3 regions of the Pantoea sp. E2023-21 genome follow, and region 2 is predicted to be linked to each of the others. Evidence: riboswitches for the same ligand, from Rfam matches in the RefSeq annotation. Region 2 holds a riboswitch; each other region holds the start of a gene.
What was found. Region 2 has a riboswitch for thiamine pyrophosphate ahead of ACRQ84_RS19360 (FAD-dependent oxidoreductase). Riboswitches for the same ligand answer to the same signal wherever they lie in the genome.
Positions count from the first base shown of each region.

Region 1 (4,297 bases), on a different replicon from region 2:
GCAGATAAGCCCACAATACCGTCACCATGCCCAGCTCATGCGCACGTTCAAAGGCTGCCGAGATCTCTTCGATCTGCCGACGCGATTGTTCAGAACCGAAGTAGATCGTTGCGCCAACCGCCACCGCGCCCAGATTGAACGCCTGCTCAACGCTGGCATACAACGTCTGATCGTATTGGGTGGGATAACTCAGGGTTTCGTTATGGTTTAGCTTCACCATAAACGGAATGCGATGCGCATAGCGGCGTGCCACCGAGGCCAGCACGCCATAGGTGGATGCCACGCAGTTACAGCCGGCTTCAATCGCCAGCTCAACAATATTCTTCGGATCGAAATAGGCCGGATTGGCGGCAAAGGAGGCGCCCGCTGAGTGCTCAACGCCCTGATCGACCGGCAGAATCGATAAATAGCCGGTGCCCGCCAGACGTCCGGTGTTGTACAGCGTTTGCATATTGCGTAATACGGTGGGAGAGCGATTGTTGTCGATCATGACGCGATCGACATAATCCGCGCCGGGTAAATAGAGGCTATCCGCTGGAAGAGTCATGCAGCGATGTTGAAGAAGGCTGTCCGCTTCTTTGCCCAATAACTGTACGATGTCCGTCATGTTCGCTCCTGATAAATGGCTGGATTGGAACCGGCCGTTGCCGATTCGCCCCCAACAGCCTGGACCGGAATGCACCAGGCAGGCAAATTGCTGACTCCATTTTTCAGACGGATGCGCAATGAAAAAGCGGCAATCTGGCGTTACGCCCTACCACCACTGATGGAAATGGTGCACCGGCCCAATGCCTTTTCCTACTTCCAGCGAATCGGCGTGCAGCAGCGCTTGCTGCAGCCAGGCTTTGGCTTCTGCCACCGTCGTCACCCAATCATCATGACGCGGACGCAATGCGGCCAGCGCCGCCGACAGCGAACACCCCGTACCATGCGTGTGACGCGTGTTAACACGTGGCGCGGTAAAGCGCTGACGTCCGTCGCGGGTAATCAGCCAATCCGGGCTTTCGGCATCGCTAAGATGTCCGCCCTTCATCAGCACCGCTTCACAGCCAAGATCGAGCAGTGCATCGCCCTGCTGCAACATGGTTTTCTCATCCTGCGCCATCACGCGTCCCAACAGCGCGGCGGCTTCCGGCAGATTTGGCGTGATCAGCGACACCTGCGGCAGCAGCAATTCGCGCACGCTGGCTACCGCATCCGGCGACAGCAGCGCATCGCCGCTTTTGGCGATCATCACCGTATCCAGCACCACAAACGGCAAACGGGCCCGTTTTAGCCGCTCGGCCACCACTTCGACAATCGCGGTTTCTGACAGCATGCCAATCTTAGCGGCATCGATGCGCACATCATCCAGCACCGAATCGAGTTGTGCGCCAACGAAATCAGGTTCGATGCGATAGACCGACCGCACGCCGCAGGTGTTTTGTGCCACCAGCGCAGTGATAACGCTGGTGCCATAAGCGCCCAGCGCGGAAAAGGCTTTGAGGTCGGCCTGAATACCCGCGCCGCCGCTCGGATCGGTGCCAGCAATGGTTAACGCGTTGATGCGTTTCATGCATTCACCTCCAGCGTCCACAACGTATCAAGGAACGCGGCGACAAAACTGCCCGGCCCTTCGACTTTACGCGCGGCCAGCTCACCGGCCAGCGACATCACGCGGCAGGCCGCAGCGACATGTTGCAGGCGATCGCCCGGTAAGCTGCTAAAGGCGGCAACCACCGCCGACAGCGCGCAACCTGTGCCCACCACGCGCGTCATCAGCGGACTGCCACCGGGAATGGCCAGCGTTTGCACACCGTCAGTGACGTAATCGACTTCACCGGTAACCGCTACAACGGTTTGGTAATCACCTGCCAGTTGCTGGGCCGCACTTAGCGCAGCATCCGCCTGATGCAGGCTGTCCACACCGCGTCCGCCGCTTGCCTGGTTCGCCAGGGCGAGAATTTCTGAAGCATTACCGCGAATCGCCGCCGGTTGCAGGCTCAGCAACTGTTGGCAGAAGGCGGTGCGCAGCGTTAATGCGCCGACCGCCACCGGATCCAGCGTCCACGGCGTGCCTGCGCTTTGCGCGGCTTGCACCGCCGCTAACATGGCATCACGACGATTGCGCGTTAGCGTGCCGACGTTAATCAATAACGCATCGGCAAAACCCGCAAATTGTGCCGCCTCTTCAGGATCGATCACCATCGCAGGCGAGGCTTGCAGCGCCAGCAGCACATTGGCAGTAAAGGTTTGCACCACGTCATTCGTCATGCAGTGCACCAGTGGCGCTTGCTGACGCAGCAGTTGCAGTGAGTGCGCGAGTTGCGCAGGGGAAAGAAGGTCAGGCTTTTTCATAAGGCTCCCAACCGGCGATCAAGAAGGCGAATGCGGTCAGGCATCTGACTTCCCTACGCTGGCATTATCCAGATCAGGTCAGCGGGTGTATCTCAGCCCTGTTTACAGGGGCACCCCGAGTCATAGCATGCAGGTGTTGCTTCATGCCGCAGACAGGATAATGGCAGCGTTGAAGCTTGTAAATCAGCCGATGTGATGAAAGTGGCGCTGTTGAGTGCCAATTAAAAACCAATCATTTGAGACAAGACTCATTTCAACTTGATAAATATCAAGCTCATTTTGCGCAAAAAACGGCCTAATAGCCCTCCGGATTTGAAGAGAAACCCCGCCCACTCGATTCCGGTAGCGATAATGAAATTAAAATTCTTCAGCTTTATTCCACATGCGCATAAATGGCACAACATCCAAATATCCCGCAAGGGCGCGATTTCTCCCACCGGCAGAACTTATTTTTCCACTCACATTGAAGCGCGTTGTAAACGATGCGGCGAATATCTGAACAAGGTGTATTACCGCGATATCAGTGATGCCGAAGCAAAACGCTGGTTGGGTTAGCAACATCCATATATAAAAAAAGCCCTGCAACACAGATTGCAGGGCTGTTGCGTGGCTATCGCAAAAACTTATTCAGCCGGTTTGGTACGAATCAAATAATCAAAGGCGCTGAGTGAGGCTTTCGCGCCTTCACCGCTGGCGATGATGATCTGCTTGTACGGCACCGTGGTGCAGTCGCCGGCCGCGAACACGCCTTTCAGGCTGGTTTCACACTTGGCATCAATGATGATTTCGCCCATTTTGGTGCGCTCAACCGCACCTTCCAGCCAGGTGGTATTTGGCAACAAACCAATCTGCACGAAGATACCGCTCAGCGCGATTTCGTGGCTGGTCTGGTTATTACGGTCGATGTACGTCAGGCTGGTGACTTTGCTGCCGTCGCCTTTCACTTCGGTGGTCTGTGCATTCAGAATCACATCGACGTTTTTCAGGCTGCGCAGTTTGTCTTGTAGCACTTTGTCGGCGCGCATTTCGCTGGCAAATTCCAGCAGCGTAACGTGCTCAACAATGCCTGCCAAATCGATAGCCGCTTCCACGCCAGAGTTACCGCCGCCAATGACCGCGGTGCGTTTGCCTTTAAACAGCGGACCGTCGCAGTGTGGGCAGTAAGTCACGCCCTTGGTGCGATACTGCTCTTCACCCGGCACGCCCATATTGCGCCAGCGTGCGCCGGTGGCAATGATGATGCTGCGAGATTTCAATACTGCGCCAGATGCCGTTTCAATCGCGTGCAGACCGCCCTCTTTCACCGCTGGAATCAGCTTGATGGCGCTCTGGGTATCAATCACATCCACGTCGTAATCATCAACGTGGGCACGCAGAGAACCGGCGAGCTTAGCGCCTTCCGTTTTCGGCACAGAGATATAGTTTTCGATATCTACGGTATCCAACACCTGGCCACCGAAACGCTCGCCCATCAGGCCAGTACGAATACCTTTACGTGCCGAGTAGATGGCCGCTGCTGCGCCCGCCGGGCCGCTGCCGACGATCAGCACTTCGTAGGCATCACGCTTATTCAGCTCTTCCGCCGCGCGCTTATCGGCATTGGTGTCTACTTTACCGACGATTTCCGCCAGGCTCAGACGACCCTGCCCGAACTCTTTACCGTTCAGGAACACGGCCGGCACGCCCATCACGTTGCGCTCGGTGATTTCGTTCTGGAACATACCGCCGTCAATCGCGGTATGGCTGATACGCGGGTTCAGCACCGCCATCAGGTTCAGCGCCTGTACCACGTCAGGACAGTTGTGGCACGACAGTGAGTAATACGTTTCGAAGTGGAAGTCGCCTTCCAGCGCCACAACCTGATCCAGCAGGCTTTGCGCTTCTTTCGAAGGATGTCCACCGGTTTGCAGCAAGGCTAAAACCAGTGAAGTAAATTCGTGACCCATTGGCGAACCGGCAA
Region 1 is NZ_CP195344.1:1,798,912-1,803,208, forward strand. It holds gene fbaB (class I fructose-bisphosphate aldolase) at 1-607, opposite strand, end outside; gene thiD (bifunctional hydroxymethylpyrimidine kinase/phosphomethylpyrimidine kinase) at 755-1,555, opposite strand; gene thiM (hydroxyethylthiazole kinase) at 1,552-2,337, opposite strand; TPP riboswitch at 2,371-2,465, opposite strand; gene ACRQ84_RS08535 (hypothetical protein) at 2,689-2,892, shown strand; gene ahpF (alkyl hydroperoxide reductase subunit F) at 2,961-4,297, opposite strand, start outside.
Region 1: another riboswitch for thiamine pyrophosphate. It lies ahead of thiM (hydroxyethylthiazole kinase); the one in region 2 lies ahead of ACRQ84_RS19360 (FAD-dependent oxidoreductase).

Region 2 (4,297 bases):
ATCAGGATTTGGCAATCACCAGCCAAATGGCTGGCGTGGTGAGCGGCATCTTCTTTATTGGCTATCTGTTTTTACAGGTGCCGGGCGGACGTATCGCGGTCAATGGCAGCGGTAAACGCTTTATCGCCTGGTCGCTGGCCGCGTGGATGGTCGTCTCCATCGCCACCGGTTTTGTCACTAACCATTATCAGCTGCTGGCGCTGCGTTTCGTGCTGGGGATTTCCGAAGGCGGCATGCTGCCAGTGGTGTTAACCATGGTCAGCAACTGGTTCCCGGAAAAAGAGCTGGGGCGCGCCAACGCCTTTGTCATGATGTTCGCGCCGTTAGGCGGCATGTTCACCGCACCGATTTCCGGTTACATCATCAATGTGCTGGACTGGCGCTGGCTGTTTATTATTGAAGGCCTGCTTTCTGCCGTGGTGCTGCTGGTGTGGTGGCTGGTGATCGCCGATCGTCCAGAAGAGGCGCGCTGGTTACCGGCCCGTGAAAAAGAATATTTGTTGCGCGAACTGGCGCGCGAAAAAGCACTGCACCTGCAAAAGGAACCGGTTAGCAAAGCGCCGTTGAAAGCGGTGTTCCGCAACTCGGGCCTGATGAAGTTAGTGGCGCTCAACTTCTTTTATCAAACCGGTGATTACGGTTACACACTGTGGCTGCCAAGTATCCTGAAAAATCTCACCGGCACCAATATGGCGGGCGTCGGTCTGCTGGCGGCGATCCCCTTTGTCGCCACCGTGCTCGGCATCTACGCCATTTCATGGTTAAGCGATCGCACCGGTAAGCGCCGATTGTGGGTGATGGTGTCGCTGTTCTGCTTTGCCGCGGCATTGCTGGCTTCGGTGGTACTGCATGACAATGTGGTGGCGGCCTATATTGCGCTGGTGGTGTGCGGCTTCTTCCTCAAAGCGGCAACCAGCCCGTTCTGGTCGATTCCCGGACGAATTGCTGCGCCTGAAGTCGCGGGTAGCGCGCGTGGTGTCATCAATGGTTTGGGTAATCTGGGCGGATTCTGCGGACCGTATTTAGTCGGGATCATGACGCTGCTGTACAGCCAAAACGTGGCGATTTGCTGGCTGGCGGGGTCGCTGGTGATTGCCGGTATCTTTACGCTGTTACTGCCTAAAGCGTGCGATATCAATCCGTCTGAAACGCGCCGACAATTGAAGCGTAATCATTTGATGAGTGTGAAACATTGAGTGAGGCGAGGCTGGCACTATTCTGAATATTAACCAAAGAAAGTCATCATAAATAAAAAGGGAGCGCCTGATGAGGTGCTCCCTTTTTAATGATTCAGTCAATCGACAAATGGTGAATAGCCAGCACTGCGCGCGCCGCTTCTTTGCCTTTCTTAATGAAATGCTCGGTATAGAAGTTTTCGATAACATCAACCGGCTGGAAATTATGTGGCGTTAATGAAACGGAAAACACCGGCACATTGGTGGTCAGCTGCACATTCATCAGGCCATCAACCACCGCAGCGGCAACAAAATCATGGCGATAGATACCGCCGTCAACCACCAGCGCGGCGCAGACAATCGCATCATACTTGCCGGTTTCGGCCAGACGCTTAGCCAGCAATGGCATTTCAAATGCGCCAGGCACTTCCAGCACTTTTAATTCCGCTTCAACGGATTGATCGGCTAATTCTTTTTCAAAACCTACCAGGGCGTTATGGACAATTTCTTTGTGCCAGCCGGCTTTAATAAATGCAATTTTAATATTGTTCATGGTTATTCCGACATCACCTGTATTTGTTCTTGCGCATAAAATAATGTGTTTGTATACCATATGTTACGCTGGTGATCCACCAAGTCCAGGTAGCGATAAATGCCTTCACGCTCGCCTGTGAGGATGTAAAAACCGCTGTCAAAGCTGGCACATTCCGTAGCGGCGCGATTTATCGCGCAATAAATTACGCCGCTACGGAATGTGCGGTGACTGAATAGCGCACTTGACGGCGGCCAACGCCTGCAATACAAATAGACGCGTCGGGGGAGTCTCGCCAAAGAGACTGAGAGGCTAATTGCGCATTGCGCGGCTTAGCGACCCTTTGAACCTGACCCAGTTGATACTGGCGTAGGAAGACTGACAGTCTTTTTCATCGGGCTGTCTGGCGCTCAGGCAAGCTCGATGGTTGCGCCATTTCCCTTCTCCTGTATCTGCGGGTCTCAGCTAACACTGAGAGGCCGATGTGAATTCCCCCTTTTTGAACATCCTGGAACCGGCGCTGTGAGCCGCTGGAGCGTGCTCGGCTGCGGCGTGGCGGGCTTGTGCGTGGCAACCTTGCTGGCGGAACGCGGCGAAGACGTCGAGGTCATTGGCGATGAATCACGCCAACCGGCATCGTGGTTTGCTGGCGGCATGCTGGCGCCCTGGTGTGAAGCCGAAAGCGCGCCGCGCGACGTTATCACCCTTGGACAACATGCCGCCGCATGGTGGCAATCGCGCATCAGCAGCATTGAGCATCAGGGCACGTTAGTGGTTGCGCCACCGCGCGATAGCCAGGAACTCAACCGTTTCGCCCGCATGACCGAGCAGCATCACTGGATCGATCCTGCAGACATCGAACCGGCGCTGGAAGGACGCTTTGCGCGCGGACTGTTTTTCGCCCAGGAAGCGCACCTCGATCCGCGGCTGGCGCTGCAGGAGATGCGTGACACGCTGATCGCGCGCGGTGTGCCCTTCAACCGCACTGCACCGAGTGGACAGATTATCGATTGTCGCGGCATCCACGCCGCGCCTGAACTGCCGCGCCTGCGTGCGGTGCGCGGCGAGATGCTGATCCTGCACAGCGATGAAGTGCAGTTTTCCCGCCCGATTCGTCTGCTGCATCCGCGTTTTCCCTGCTATCTGGTGCCGCGTCGCGGCGGCCATTTTATGCTCGGCGCCACCATGATCGAAAGCGACGATGCCAGCGCCATCAGTGCGCGCGCCATGATGGAGCTGCTCAGCGCCGCATACGCGATCCATCCGGCCTTAGCCGAAGCGCGCGTGATTGAGAGCGGCAGCGGACTGCGTCCGGCCTATCCGGCAAATCTGCCGGAAATTCACTATCACAATCAAACCTTTTATCTCAACGGCCTGTATCGCCACGGTTTTCTGCTGGCACCGATGCTGGCTGAGCAGCTAATGCAGCGCCTTTTCGGGGAGCACTTAAATGAATATTCAGCTTAACGGCCGCGCCATCAGCACCCAGGCTAAGAGCCTGAGCGAATTGCTAATCGAGCAGCAAATTGATGTAGCCTGCGTCGCCACTGCCTTGAACGGGGCTTTTGTGCCAAAAAGCCAGTACGACACACAGCTGCTGGACGAAGGTTGTCAGCTCGAAGTGCTGTCACCGATGCAGGGAGGTTAAACGATGTTCTACGATTTTGATCCGCAATCTCGCTTCCTGCTCGGCACCGCCGGCTATCCTTCGCCCGCCATTTTGCAGCAGGCGGTTGCCGCCTCCGGCACCGACATCATTACCGTCAGTTTGCGGCGCGAAGGCGCGGCGGGGGCGGCTTTCCGCGAGTTATTGACCGGCCTCAACATCCGCGTGTTACCGAATACCGCCGGTTGTCACACGGTGAAAGAAGCCGTCACCACCGCCCATATGGCGCGGGAACTGTTCAACACGGCGTGGATCAAACTGGAAGTCATTGGCCATGCCGACACGCTGCAGCCCGATCCTTTTGCGCTAGTAGAAGCAGCGCGCATCCTCACAGAAGACGGCTTTCAGGTGTTCCCGTATACCACCGAAGATCTGATCGTTGGCGAAAAGCTGCTGGCGGCCGGATGTGAATTGTTGATGCCGTGGGGCGCGCCGATCGGTTCCGGCCAGGGTTTGCGTAACATTGACGGCCTGCGCGCGATGCGTGCGTGGTTCAGCGATGTTCCGCTGATTATTGATGCGGGAATTGGCGCGCCGTCGCAGGCCGCGCAGGCGATGGAAATGGGTTTCGATGGCATCCTGCTCAATACCGCCGTCGCCAAAGCGGGCGACCCGATCGGCATGGCCAACGCCTTCCGCCTGGCGATTGAAGCCGGACAGGCCGCACGCCGCGCCGGATTGATGGAGAAGCGTGATATGGCGAGCGCGTCCACGCCGATCTTTGGCCTGGCCAACTTAAGTTGAGGCCGCTAAATATGCAACGTTATCAACGTCAGATGATGCTGCCGGAAATCGGTGAGGCAGGGCAACAGAGGCTGCTAAACGCGCGCGTGCTGGTGGCGGGCGCGGGTGGATTAAGCGCCACGCTGTTGCCGCAGCTGGTGGGCGCGGGTGTCGGTCATATTCGTCTGTATGACGACGATA
Region 2 is NZ_CP195345.1:67,719-72,015, forward strand. It holds gene ACRQ84_RS19350 (MFS transporter) at 1-1,196, shown strand, start outside; gene ACRQ84_RS19355 (6,7-dimethyl-8-ribityllumazine synthase) at 1,291-1,728, opposite strand; TPP riboswitch at 1,981-2,100, shown strand; gene ACRQ84_RS19360 (FAD-dependent oxidoreductase) at 2,230-3,174, shown strand; gene thiS (sulfur carrier protein ThiS) at 3,158-3,355, shown strand; gene ACRQ84_RS19370 (thiazole synthase) at 3,359-4,117, shown strand; gene ACRQ84_RS19375 (HesA/MoeB/ThiF family protein) at 4,129-4,297, shown strand, end outside.

Region 3 (4,297 bases), 290 kb from region 2:
ATACAACTTATATGGGCAAAATCTTGCCACGCCATCGGCGTTTGAGAATGCCTTCCGCTTGCTAGTGCGTATGGCAACCAGCGCCGCTTAAGATGGCTTCAGCACCCCAATATGTTGTCGGGGTGCAGCGATATAAGGAGAAAGCGTGCTATGCCTCATCCCCTCAAACTCGGTGTTAACACCGCGATTTTCGACGGGCACGATATGGACCTCGCCTTCGGTATCATTCGCGAACTTGGTTACGACTACGTTGAGTTGGCCTATAACCAAGGCTATGTTGGCGATCTTGATGACAGCTTGTTTAGCCCGGAGAATGCGCAACGCATTCTTACCTTGCTGAACAAGCATCAGTTGAAAACGCTGGCGCTGGGTTGCACCTTTAACCTCGCACGACCAGAAGCGGTCGAATTCCTGCAAACGCGCATTGGTTTTGCTCAGGCGATTGGCGTCAAGCTGCTCAATGCCTGCACGGCAAAGCGTGAGGATTATGCGGTATTGGTGAGTCATCTACGGCAGATCGCGCCGCATCTTGAGCAGGCGGGGTGTTGCTTACTGATCGAAAATGGCGGTGACACGAATTATGATGCCTTTGCGCTGGCAGACAAGGGTGAACAACTGCTGCAAGAGGTGGGTAGCGCGGCGGTAGCCTTTAATGGCGATGCCGGCAACATGGTGTCGCTGCGACCCGAAGCTGATGCGATAAAGCAAATGATGCAGTTGCTGCCGCAGATGCGGCATTGCCACATTAAAGATGTGTTTAAGCAGGGCGCAGAGTTTTACTTTCCACCCATCGGTCAGGGTTTGCTGGATTATCAACCGTTACTTAACGCATTGGCTGAGAGAGATATTCCTTGTACGTTAGAAATTCCGCTGCGCATGCATCGGCTGGCTAACAGCATGCCGGTACGCAGTGGCGCGCCAGTGGAACTTGAACGCATTGTTGAGGTGCTGAGGGAGAGTAAAAGGTATATCGATGGACTGCAGCGCAACGCTGGCTAAAGCAGACATAGCAGGGCGTTAAATCCGCACCGCTGGAAGGACAATCTCTTTCAGCGGTGCGGATTCAGTCAGATTATTTCTTAGGAATTTCTGAAATCTCTTTCACGTCACTCTTATTCATTTGCTGCTTCACGCCATTGGCATCGACATAACCCAGCAGGCCGGTTTCCGCATCCTGTGGTTTGCCATCAGTTACGATGGTGCGACCATCATTGGTGTGGATAGCGTAGGAAGTACGCGTACATCCGGTTAGTGCGGACAGGGCAATCACTGCAGTAATAGAAAGCAAAATTGATTTTTTCATTAGTCTCTCCAGACAGTTATAAGGATATTAATTATCCAGTTCGCTCATGTTGGTAATCTTGTCGCGATTGATCTGCTCAGTTTTACCCGTTTGCGCATCCTTGTAGGAAACAAGGCCCGTGTCGCTGTCGATTTGCGGCTTGCCAGACGTCACGATAGTGCGTCCGTCGGTAGTCTTAATGGCCTGATTAGAAGAACACGCTGACAATGTCATTGCCATAAAGGTGCCAAGAAATGCGGTTGCTAATACTGTTTTTTTCATCTTGATGAGTTCCTTTCAGTGGAATAAGTTTTAACTACCTAAATAGCTTAGAACATTTTTCCGAAACAGCCAGAAAGCGTGGTATTAACGCAACTGGCTATCCTTACTTCCGCGACGATTGTAACCGCTGTTCGCCGCCTGTTTTTTATCCATCTTGCTTTGACAGTTCACGCAATAACGCACGCCCGCTAACGCCGCGCGACGCGCTTCCGGGATCGGTTCACCGCACTCATCGCAAAACTCGGCGCTTTCGCCGTGACCGAGATTTTCGCGGGCGCGGGCTACCGCATCATCAACCGTGGCATCAATTTGTTTGTGAACCGCACCGTCTTCCGACCAACCGCCAGCCATACTTCACCTCCATAAAAACGTATAGGAAAAGTATAAGACACGGCGCGATTAATGCCGGGCAGGTGGGAATGACTGCGTAAAACGCCACCACATTTAACAGGGTTGACACATCCTCGGGCGCCACCCTAGACTGCGGCTTGTTCCAAGGGGTGCTCTGTTAAGGGGCTGAGATTCTACCGGCTGGCGTGTCTGCGCTGGCAACGTAGTGACCCTCCGAACCTGATCCGGCTAATACCGGCGTAGGGATGCGGAACCGCAGGGCGACAGTACGCCCTGATTCCCTCTTTGTGCTTTGTAGCGGACAGTTCGCGCTCTTCAGGCGATGCCTGGGAGTCTCTGCGCAATCGCAAAGGTGGCTATGCACATGAACGAAACCCAAATCATCCAGGCTCTGCTGGCATTCCTGCAGCGCGAAGATGCCTCAGACGACGATTTCAACCAGCTGGCCCTTGAAATCTTCGCCTACCAGTTCACCCATAACCCACCTTATCGCCGCTTCGCCATCCAGCGTGGCCGCACGCCCCTGACGGTGAAAAGCTGGCGCAATATTCCCGCCATTCCGATTACCGCCTTTAAAGATTTGACCCTCAGCTGCCGACCCGTCGACGAAATGGCAGCCATTTTTATGACCAGCGGCACTACCGGCACGGTAAAAGGGCGCAGCTACCACCCAACGCTGGAAGTGTGGAAACATTCAATGCTGCTCAACTTCCGCCGCCGCTTTATGGCAGGCAGAGCACGTATCCGCATGGGCATTTTGTTCCCGGACCCGGTGGTGATGCCGAACTCCTCGCTGGCTACCTATCTCGATGTGGCGCTACAGGAATGTGGTACGCCAGACAGTGCAGTGATGGTGGGCGAGCAGGGTCTCGAAACCGAACTTCTGTTCAACGCGCTGGAGCAGACCGAAGCTCGCGGCGAGCCGTATGCGCTGCTGGGTGCAAGCTACAGCTTCGTGCATCTGCTCGATGAAATGCAGCGCCAGCAGCGGCGCTTCTCGCTGCCTGCAGGCAGTCGCATTCTGGATACCGGCGGGTTTAAGGGCCAGTCACGCGAAATGGGCGCGGAAGAATTCTACGCATCGCTCGCCGCCGCATTCGGCATTCCGCGCCAACACTGCATCAACATGTACGGTATGACCGAAATCAGCACGCAATTCTACGACTCGGGGAATGAACACTGCCCGCCGGTGAAATCAGGACCGCACTGGATCCGCACGCGTGTGGTCAATCCGCTTACCGGTGATGATGTGCCGGAGGGCGAGATTGGCGTGCTGGTGCATCACGATCTGGCGCATTTCAACTCGGTTTCCGCCCTGTTAACGGAAGATGCCGGTGCGATCGTGCCTGGCGGATTTCATCTGCTGGGACGCGCGACCGGTGCTGATGCCAAAGGCTGTTCATTGACCATGGATGCGTTTCTCGCCGGCGCGCGGGCTCCGCTGTGAAAGAAATTGCCGGTCATCTGCCGGGCCTTTCCATTGATGACGTGCAGTGGCACACGCTGAATTTCAGCCATCACGGCGAAAATCTTGAGGTTTGCGTTCCGCAACTCAATGATGAGCAGATAAACGCTCTTTCTGCGCGCATCCGCGCCAACGCCCGCGCCTACCTCTGCCAGCTAAGCGTCGCGCAGATCATTGCCGTCGTTGATCAAGCGGTAGTGCGACTACTTGATCGCCAGCATCCGTTACGTATCAAGGCTGAAAAGCTGCTGCCGATTATCACCGGTTACGATGCCGAAATGGTGCGCCTTGGCCTCACCGGCTACCTGAAAACTTTCCGCCAGCCGCAGCTGAAACGCTTTCTGGCGGAAGATTTCGCCGATCCTCAAATGCTCGACGATTTCCAACCGCGCCCTAAAGGCGGTTTCGCGCGGGCATTTGGCCCGCAGCTATTGATGCACATCTGGGCGGGTAATGTGCCCGGTTTGCCGCTGTGGAGTTTGATCTGCGGTCTGCTGGTCAAAGCGGGCACCATTGGCAAACTGCCGGGCAATGAGCCACTGATGGCGAGCTGGTTCGCGCAATTGCTGGCGGAAATCGACCCAAAACTGGGCGAGTGCATCGCAGTAGTGTGGTGGAAAGGTGGCGATGCGCAAACCGAGCCAACGTGGCTGCGCCAGCCCGATGCGGTGGTGGCTTATGGCGGAAACTCAACGCTGGCGGCGATCCAACAGCGTTTGCCTGTCACCACCCGCTTTCTGCCACACGGCCACAAAATCAGCTTTGGGCTAGTGGCGAATTCAGCGCTGAATTCACGGCAGGGCGCTGAACTGGCGCGTCGCGTGGCTCACGACGTGATGCGTTACGACCAGGCGGGTTGCTACTCGCCGCAGATGCTGTTTGTTGAACGCGGCGGTAAGGTGTCGCCAAATGAGTTC
Region 3 is NZ_CP195345.1:603,391-607,687, reverse strand. It holds gene ACRQ84_RS21760 (4-hydroxythreonine-4-phosphate dehydrogenase PdxA) at 1-91, shown strand, start outside; gene ACRQ84_RS21755 (sugar phosphate isomerase/epimerase family protein) at 151-999, shown strand; gene ACRQ84_RS21750 (YgdI/YgdR family lipoprotein) at 1,073-1,303, opposite strand; gene ACRQ84_RS21745 (YgdI/YgdR family lipoprotein) at 1,331-1,564, opposite strand; gene ACRQ84_RS21740 (DksA/TraR family C4-type zinc finger protein) at 1,649-1,915, opposite strand; TPP riboswitch at 2,051-2,178, shown strand; gene ACRQ84_RS21735 (LuxE/PaaK family acyltransferase) at 2,280-3,362, shown strand; gene ACRQ84_RS21730 (acyl-CoA reductase) at 3,359-4,297, shown strand, end outside.
Region 3: another riboswitch for thiamine pyrophosphate. It lies ahead of ACRQ84_RS21735 (LuxE/PaaK family acyltransferase); the one in region 2 lies ahead of ACRQ84_RS19360 (FAD-dependent oxidoreductase).